Regions from separate parts of the Bradyrhizobium sp. 186 genome, predicted to be linked through region 2. Evidence: predicted binding sites of a transcription regulator. Region 2 holds the regulator's gene; each other region holds the start of a gene.
What was found. Region 2 encodes LexA, which represses DNA repair genes until DNA is damaged. Its sites were predicted from a motif close to TGTTCNNNNTGTGTTCNG; they were not measured.

Region 1: IVB18_RS43870 (ribonuclease T2) is a predicted target of LexA. The motif match lies at 1,081-1,098, and genes of this name have one in related genera.
Region 3: IVB18_RS37070 (DUF3072 domain-containing protein) is a predicted target of LexA. The motif match lies at 989-1,006, and genes of this name have one in related genera.
Region 4: IVB18_RS37495 (PA0069 family radical SAM protein) is a predicted target of LexA. The motif match lies at 1,256-1,273, and genes of this name have one in related genera.

What each region holds. Positions count from the first base shown of each region.
Region 1 is NZ_CP082164.1:9,207,298-9,209,492, reverse strand. It holds gene rlmJ (23S rRNA (adenine(2030)-N(6))-methyltransferase RlmJ) at 1-166, opposite strand, end outside; gene IVB18_RS43870 (ribonuclease T2) at 342-1,034, opposite strand; gene IVB18_RS43865 (hypothetical protein) at 1,139-1,603, opposite strand; gene IVB18_RS43860 (hypothetical protein) at 1,786-2,091, shown strand; gene IVB18_RS43855 (DUF3617 family protein) at 2,137-2,195, shown strand, end outside.
Region 2 is NZ_CP082164.1:5,689,717-5,691,911, reverse strand. It holds gene IVB18_RS27355 (hypothetical protein) at 1-271, opposite strand, end outside; gene IVB18_RS27350 (hypothetical protein) at 463-663, opposite strand; gene lexA (transcriptional repressor LexA) at 835-1,530, opposite strand; gene glp (gephyrin-like molybdotransferase Glp) at 1,706-2,195, opposite strand, start outside.
Region 3 is NZ_CP082164.1:7,679,609-7,681,803, reverse strand. It holds gene IVB18_RS37080 (hypothetical protein) at 1-263, shown strand, start outside; gene IVB18_RS37075 (DUF6496 domain-containing protein) at 270-566, opposite strand; gene IVB18_RS37070 (DUF3072 domain-containing protein) at 758-952, opposite strand; gene IVB18_RS37065 (hypothetical protein) at 1,067-1,273, shown strand; gene IVB18_RS37060 (hypothetical protein) at 1,386-1,622, opposite strand; gene IVB18_RS37055 (hypothetical protein) at 1,718-1,975, opposite strand; gene IVB18_RS37050 (hypothetical protein) at 2,012-2,195, shown strand, end outside.
Region 4 is NZ_CP082164.1:7,769,533-7,771,727, forward strand. It holds gene IVB18_RS37490 (VOC family protein) at 1-46, opposite strand, end outside; gene IVB18_RS37495 (PA0069 family radical SAM protein) at 71-1,234, opposite strand; gene IVB18_RS37500 (phosphoketolase family protein) at 1,446-2,195, shown strand, end outside.

The sequences.
Region 1 (2,195 bases), 3.5 Mb from region 2:
GGCGCGCCTCGTCGCCTTCGAGATCATAGAGGCCGGCGCCGGCATGGGTGTCGATGACGCGGAACGCGCCCGGCTTGTCCTGCAAATAGGTCAGGATGCGGGCCAGCACGATGTGCTTGATGACATCGGCGAAGCTGCCGGCATGGAAGGCGTGGCGGTAATTCATGGCGCAGAGTTACGACATCAGGCGATGAAAGTAACTCCCGTCATTCCGGGGCGGTGCGTCAGCACCGAACCCGGAATCCATTTCGCCATCGACTACGCGGCTGAATGGATTCTCCGATGCGCAATTGCGCATCGTAGTTCACGCTTCGCGTGCCCCGGAATGACGGCGATCCAGCCTAACCACCCCTGATCGGCGGCATCGTCAGCTGGTCGCGGCGGCAGGCGCGGCGGTCGTTTTCTTCGCAGGCGCGGAATTGCAGGTCCTTGCTGAGGCAGATGCGGACCTCGGAGAGCCGCGTCCGGTTGCAGGTGACCGAGATTGCGGCATTGCTCAGGCCCGGATTGGCCTTGATGAAGGCCTCCTCGACCTCGGCCGGCGCCACCGTCTTGGCCTGCGGCAGGTCGAGATATTCGGCCGGAATCTTGATTGCGGCACGGGCCTTTCGGATCGTCTCGAAATAGTTTCGCTCGGTGAGCCCGGCGCAGGTGCCGTGCTTGTCCCATTCATTATAGATCAGGCCCGGCGCCGGCATCAGGTCGAGCATCGAGGAGACGATGCCGCGGCTCAGCCGCGGCGCCGGCCGCTGGCAATATTCGGGGAAGCCGTTCTCATATTGCGGCCACAGGCCGTGCACCACGAAGGCGTAGGGCCGTCCGTCGCACTGGATCTGCGAGCGTCCGCCGCGTTCCGCAGCTTCTTCGCAGAAGGAGGGCGACCAGGACAGCGACAGCACGTAGAAATCGAACTCGCCCGGCGCATTCTGCCGCTTGTCCTGGGCTCTTGCGCCCCCGGCGAGCGACACCAGCCCGGCTGCGAGGGCAACCGAGATCATCAGGCGGGAAAATGAACGCAATCTGGAATAAAACATGGCGACGCCCCTCAACTAGACTGTGCAAACGAGCCTAGCAGGCGACAGGAACATTTCAAGAACAAAATTCGAGCGGTGCGCGTCCAGGCGAAGCCGCCTGCGAATCAGTGCTTCGCGGCTCGGCAGGCCGGGTTGTAGGCCCAGTTGCGGTCGAGCCCGACCACGCACCATTCGACGCCCTGGCCGAAGCCCGCAAAGCCGCCATCCTCGATAATCGAGAAGTGCACCTTGCGCAGCTTGCCGTCATTGAGCATGGCGTCGCCCGTGCAATAACGGCGCGGAATGTTGTCGGACGTCCAGGGCCGGAACGCGGTCTCGTGAACGGCAGCGAAGCCGGTGATCTTCAACGAGGAATTCCAGAACGAGCTTTCCTTCTCCCAGAACTGGGTGGCGATCGTCGGCAGCGCCTTGTCGCAATCGGCGACTTTGCCGTCGTAACGCGGCCCGCTCAGCCAGAAATTCAGTTCGAGCGGATTGGCGGCCTTGGCCTCGCTGAGCGACAGCGCTCCGAACGTGAGGCCGAGCAAAGCGGCAAAGCGGAGCGATTTCAGGATCGGGAGGGCGCGCATGGACAATCCAGACAGCATGATCTGCGAAGGGCGGACGGTGCCGCGAAGGCCGGGGGAGGTCAAGTGCAGCGCGGCAACACTTGCCGACGAGTTGACCGTAATGACGCGGCAAGCGGCCCTTCCGTTCTTTTCACCGTCGCGCCGGCACCGTAAGCTGGCGCCAACCAATTGGAGTGACGGGAATGCGAATCATTGCGGCCGCGGGCCTTCTTGCCGGCCTGGTTGTCTCGGGCATGCTGGCGAGCCAGTCGGCACGCGCCGACATCCTTCCGGTGCCGCCGTTCAAGGGCAACGACACCGGCGGCATCATCGCCTATTCGATGGCGACGCAGGTCGATGCGCGGCAGGTCGCGGTCGATCACTGCGCGCGGTACGGCAAGGTGGCCAAATTCCTCGCGGTGCAGGGCTATGAGGGCGGCTACGTCTCGTTTTCGTGCCGCTGGGTGCCTTATGGTGCTGCCGACCGGCCGATCCGCACCCTCTACTAAGCGCTGCTCGCTGCGCCACCACAAGAACAACCGGGAGCCTCTCGCATGACGCGCAAGCTTGCTTTGCTCGGGTCGGCCGTGTGTCTCGTGTTGTCGACTGGGGT
Region 2 (2,195 bases):
TCGCGTCGTGATGGCGATCGGGAATGTGCGGATCGGTTTTGCCGAATTTTCCGACACGGGAGTTGATGGTGCGGGTCCAGATCCAGCGATTGTCGTAGCGGACGTTGTCGGCGAAGGCGAGCTCCGTTCCCGGCAGCAGGCAGACCGCGACGGACATGTCGGCTTCGGAGGCGAAGCCGCGCGTCGAGGTGCCGCGGAAGTTTGTCGTGACGATCGTCTCGCCGACTTCGGCGGGACGCGTCGCGACGGCATGCAGGCTGTAGTCACACATCGGGCGCTCCTCATTCAGGATAGCAACCCGCGCCTCTCTCGGAGGCGCAGGCCTCTATCAGAGTGGAAACTGTGATCTTATGCTTGTTTGTGGGCAAATCTGCGGCTCACATCCGTAGAGCGCGATCACATTATCTTTTTCAAATGCGCTGGGAACAAAGTCTGCTCCAGTGCATTTAGCAAGCCTCGACGTCAGCGGCCGGCAGGCGCGGACCAGCCCGAATATTGCCAAGCCGGTTGCGACGGCTGCTCGACGGCGTTGCGGGCATTGCGGAATTGCTCGCTGACCGCCGCCTCCTTGCGGACATGATGACGCGACTGTGCGGCGAGGGCTTGCGACGCTGATGCTGCGATCAGCGCCACGGTGATTGTGCTTAAAGCGATCTTGCGCATGGTTGTCTCCTCGGTCTCTCAAGGCCGCGAAGCAGTGGGCGCTTCGTGCGGCGTGCCGAGGATGTAGCGCCGGAGGGGTGGCCGGATAATCTGTGCAGAACCAGAAAGACTATCCAGCCGGAGCGGACAATCCGTCCGCTCCAATGTGTATCGAATGACCGCCGGATAGGCTCAGTACTTCCGGTACAGCCCGATCAGCTTGCCCTGAATTTTCACCCGGTTCGGCGGCAGGATGCGCACCTCATAGGAGGCATTGGCGGGCTCGAGGGCGATCGAGGCGCCGCGGCGGCGGAAGCGCTTCAGCGTTGCTTCCTCGTCGTCGATCAGCGCCACGACGATGTCGCCGGTATCGGCGCTCTCGTTGCGCTGGATCAGCGCCATGTCGCCGTCGAGGATGCCGGCCTCGACCATCGAATCGCCGCGCACTTCGAGCGCGTAGTGCTCGCCAGAGCCGAGCATGTCCGGCGGTACGCTGATGGTGTGGCTACGGGTCTGCAAGGCCTCGATCGGCGTACCGGCCGCGATGCGGCCCATCACCGGCACCGCGACGGGGCGCTCGCCGTCGTCCGCCGGCGCGCTGGAGCGCACCTTGCCGAGATTGCCCTCGATGACGCTCGGCGTGAAGCCGCGGCGGCTACCGGCGGCGGCCTGGAGCTCGGGCAGCTTGATCACCTCGATGGCGCGGGCCCGGTTGGGCAGGCGCCGGATGAAGCCGCGCTCCTCGAGCGCGGTGATCAGGCGATGGATGCCCGATTTCGAGCGCAGGTCGAGCGCGTCCTTCATCTCGTCGAAGGAGGGCGGCACGCCGCTTTCCTTCAGACGTTCGCTGATGAACCGCAGAAGCTCGTATTGTTTGCGCGTTAACATCTTGACCAAATCCCCCGGTTGATGTCGTTCGATTCCGAGACGGTGAATTCAGCGGCGAACCGCCAGATGCTCGAAACAAATCATGAACGGACACTATATGTTCGATATGTGTTCCGCAACTGCTTAATTTACCGTGAACGCGACGAACTTCGCGGAACGCGTGTGGTCGACGCATTCAGACCGGCAGTCGCAGCACCTCGCAGGGCATGCCCGCCTCGGCCTTCGGCGCGAATGGTGCGCGCACGAGAAGTGCCTGTGCCGCAGCAAGATTCGCAAGCAGCGAAGAATCCTGATGGTTGACGGGAAGGGCCACCAGGGTGCCGTCCTCGCGCAGCTCCAGGCGCGCGCGAAGATAGTCCTCGCGCTGATCATTGGCACCGACATCGCGGCCGAGCACGGCGCGCTCGCGGCGGTGATGAATCACCTCGCGGCCCGACAGCGCGCGAATCAGCGGCACCATGAACAGGAAGCCGCAAACATAGGACGATACCGGATTGCCGGGCAGGCCGATCACGCGCATCGCGCCGAGACGCCCGTGCATCATGGGCTTGCCCGGTCGCATCGCGATCTTCCAGAACGCCATCGAAATGCCCTCGGCGTTGAGCGCCGGCCGGACCAGGTCGTGGTCGCCGACCGACGCGCCGCCGGTCGTGATCAGGATGTCG
Region 3 (2,195 bases), 2.0 Mb from region 2:
ATTCCCCGCTCAAGCCGTGGTTCGACAGCCTGCGCAGCCATCTCGGTCCGTGCTGCTCGGACGCGGACGGTTTTGCCGTAGCCGATCCCGACTGGGAGTCGCGCAACGGGCACTATCGCGTATGGCTCGATGGGCAGTGGGTCGAGGTGCCCGACGAAGCTGTCATCACCGAGCCGAACCGGGCCGGCCGCACCATGGTTTGGCCCGTCAAGACAGCGTTCGGAATCTCGATCCGCTGCTTCATGCCGGGCAGCATGATCTGACACCGGTCAGCGCGACCGCTTGGCGGATTTGCGCTTCGACGTTTTCTTCGATGTTTTTTTGGATGTCTTTTTGGACGTCTTTTTCTTGGCCGTCTTCCGCTTCGACGCCTTCTTCGGGACCTTCTTGCCCTTCTTGCGCGCCTCCGACAGGCCGATCGCGATCGCCTGCTTGCGGTTCTTCACGCGTCCGCCACGACCGCCACGTCCGCTCTTCGCGGTCCCCTTTTTGTAGCGCCGCATCTCGCTTTCGACATCGCTGCCGGAGCTGCGCGAGTAGCGGCGCTTCTTTGCCTTGCGTGCCATGAATGTCCTCCCTTGGCGGAGGAAGAACCGTTCATCGCAGGCATGGTTCCGACAGCGCGCGCAACGTTCCGGACGCGCGAGCCCCGCCCCTTAAAGCATGATCCGGAAAAGTGCGAAGCGGTTTTCCGAAAAGATCATGCTCAAACAAAAACCTAAAGCGCGATGATGACTCATCCTCATCTCATCGCGCTTTAGAACGAATTCGCCAGCTCGATCTCCGCCTCCAGCACCTGGATGCGCCGGGCCGCTTCGGTGAACGAGAGATCCCGCGCGAATTGTGCAGGCTGGTAAGCCTCGTCGCTCAGCCGCTTCAGCTTGAGCCCCTGCGCCCGTGTCATCTGCTCCGCGAGCAAAACTCGGGCGTCGTATCTAGCCTTAACCTGCATCTCGCCTCTCCATCCTGAAATCGTGACTTGACTATATGTTCTTATTTTGTTCTAACAAGCCATGGACACAGAATTAATGAAATCCGGCAGAAAATCAGTGCCTTGAGGCTGGAAATGGCCGATGTCGAGGTGTCCGTGCGTGACCGGATCAATCATGATAGCGACTGCACCGAGCAGGCGCTTTCGCAGATGAGCTTGCGGCGGAAGCTCAACCTGCTGATCGCCGAATGGAAGGCGGCCGGCGGCGGCGATGTCCTGCCGGATGGCCGCGACTGTGTGAGTCTTCGTCCCGAGAAGAAAGTCGGCAATCGACGCAGCTAAAGCCGCGCGCATCTTGCGCAGCTTCGGGTGTGACGGCGCGCACCCCAGCGGACCGCTGAACGGAAAAGCCCCGCGTTACCGCGGGGCTTTGTGATCGACTTGTCTGCGGCACTCACTTGGTATTGGTCGTGCCCTTGTTCGTCATGGTACCGCCCTGATCGGAGCCGGGACCAGAACCGCCTTGGCCGGAGGGGTCACTGCCCTTGGACTTGGTGTTGGCACCCGTCGTCTGCGACGACGAAGTTGACGATTCATGTTTGGCCTTATGCGACTTGGCCTGCGCAGCGAACGGGGCGGCTGCGAGGCCGGTTGCCAACATCACGGCGAGGGCGAGCTTGGTCGTCTTCATATACGGGAACTCCCTGAGTTGAATTGACGCAGGCAGCCAACGGCCGTTCACGGCGGGAGTTCCACCCAAAAGCGCGCGCCGCCTTCACGCGCGCTTCAAAATTCCTTGTCCTCAGCGAGCATGAACACGACTCCGGTGAGCGTCGCCCCGATCGCGAATGTCGTCACCAGCGTGCTGACGAAGACGACCACGGCCTGATTTCCGCCATTGTGGATCAGCGCAGCGACGGCAGGGTTGGTGACTGCGAGGGCCAAGCTGAAGATGAGGCCCAGTGCCGCGCCCATCATCGCATGTGTCATCACTCGGATGGCGCCTGCCCGAGACATAAGGCCGGACGGCTTCTTCGTACGCATGGGAACCACCCCACGATTTGCAGGGAAACGCGGCTGATGATCGCGGGTTCCGCGTGCAAGAACGAATTTTCACGGCAGGCTTCATCCGGCGTTCATGCCGGGCTTGCGAGGATGAAGACCACCAACACGGGAACATTCGATATGGGAAAGGTCGTCTTTCTTTACCGCTCGCTGGCCTACCGCAACGCGGCCGCGGATATGTTGCGCAAGGCGCGCAAAC
Region 4 (2,195 bases), 2.1 Mb from region 2:
TGATCACAGTCAGCCGCGGCACCGGCGCCGGTAGTTCCTTACTCACGCTACGCCCCGTTCACTTTCGCCCTCAAAACAGGCTCAGCTGCTCGCCGTTCCGCTTCGGCCTGGCAAAGTGATCCGTCGTCAGCTTCGAGCGCCGCTTGTTGAGCCCGAGCCTGTCGCAGGCGATCTCGAAGCGGCGCCCGATGGTCCAGGCCATCGGGCCCGTGCCCTTCATCCGCTCGCCCCATTTCGCGTCGTAGTCGCGCCCGCCGCGCATGTCGCGGATCAGCGTGAAGACGTGGCGGTAGCGGTCCGGATAGTTCGCCATCAGCCATTCACGGAAGAGATCGCGCACCTCGAGCGGCAGCCGCAGCAGCACGTAGGACGCTTCCTTGACGCCGGCATGGGCAGCCGCATCCAGAATGCGCTCGATCTCGGAATCGTTCAGCGCCGGGATGACGGGCGCAACCATGACCGTGGTCGGAATGCCGGCGTCGGAGAGCTGCTTCAGCGCCTCCAGCCGCTTCGGCGGCGTCGACGCCCGCGGCTCCATGGTGCGCGCCAGCTTCGGATCGAGCGAGGTGACCGAGATCCCGACCTTGGCGAGGTTGCGCTTGGCCATCCGCGAGAGAATGTCGATATCGCGGGTCACCAGCGCCGACTTGGTGACGATGCCGACGGGATGGCCGGCGCGCTCAAGCACCTCCAGAATGCCGCGCATGATTTTGCGCTCGCGCTCGATCGGCTGATAGGGATCGGTGTTGGTGCCGATCGCGATCATCCGCGGCTCGTAGCCGGGCGCGGCAAGCTCCTTCTCCAGCAGCGACGGCGCCTCGGGCTTTGCAAACAGTTTTGACTCGAAGTCGAGCCCCGGCGACAGGCCGAGATAGGCATGCGTCGGCCGCGCGAAGCAGTAGACGCAGCCGTGCTCGCAGCCCCGATAGGGATTGATCGAGCGGTCGAAGCCGATATCGGGCGACTCGTTGCGGGTGATCACCTTGCGCGAGGTGTCGACCCCGACGGTGGTCTTGAACGGCGGCAGCTCCTCCAGGCTCTGCCAGCCGTCGTCGAAGGCGACGCGCGCCTCGGCTTCAAAGCGGCCGCTGGCGTTGGACTGGGCGCCCCGCCCTCGCCTGCGCTCGCGGTCGATGGCGACCGCGAGTTCAGGGAAAGCGGAAGGCGCACCCGCCGGCTCGGAGGGCGCCGTGACCGGCGGGTGCTTGAGCGCACGAGAGGATGCTCGACTCATGAAGCCAAGATAGCACGCGAACGGAACAAATCAAGAACAAGAACGAAAAAGCGCAAAACAACCCCATGCACAGTAGAGCTGCCCAAACTTCGGGCGCGCTCTTTTGACCTCGCGCAACGCCCGTGTCCGGCGATCCCATTTGATGGCGCCGAAGGATCGATCGTCCCGGAACACGGTTGGTGACGATCGCTGGGTGAAGGTCAGCAGGAACATGACAAATCAACAACAATCCGCCGCCGCGGGCAGCGAACTCGATCTCCTCGATCGCTACTGGCGTGCCGCCAACTACCTCTCCGTCGGGCAAATCTATCTCTTAGACAATCCGCTGCTGCGCGAGCCCTTGCGGCCCGAGCACATCAAGCCGCGTCTGCTCGGCCATTGGGGCACGACGCCGGGGCTGAACTTCATCTATGCCCATCTCAACCGCGTCATCCGCACGCTGGACCTCGACATGATCTATGTCTGCGGTCCCGGCCATGGCGGCCCGGGCATGGTCGCAAACACCTATCTCGAAGGCAGCTACAGCGAGATCTATCCCGATATCGGGCGCGACGCGGACGGATTGCACAAGCTGTTCCGGCAGTTCTCCTTCCCCGGCGGGATTCCAAGCCATGCCGCGCCGGAGACGCCGGGCTCGATCCACGAAGGCAGCGAGCTCGGCTACGCCCTGGTGCATGCCTATGGCGCGGCGTTGGACAATCCCGACCTGATCGTCGCCTGTGTGGTCGGCGACGGCGAGGCCGAGACCGGCCCGCTCGCGGCCTCCTGGCACTCGAACAAGTTTTTGAACCCGGCGCATGACGGCGCGGTGCTGCCGATCCTGCATCTCAACGGCTACAAGATCGCCAACCCGACCGTGCTCGGGCGGATGCGCGATGCGGAGATCCGCGATCTCTTCCGCGGGCTTGGCCACGAGCCGCTGTTCGTCGAGGGCGACGATCCCAAGCTGATGCACCGGACC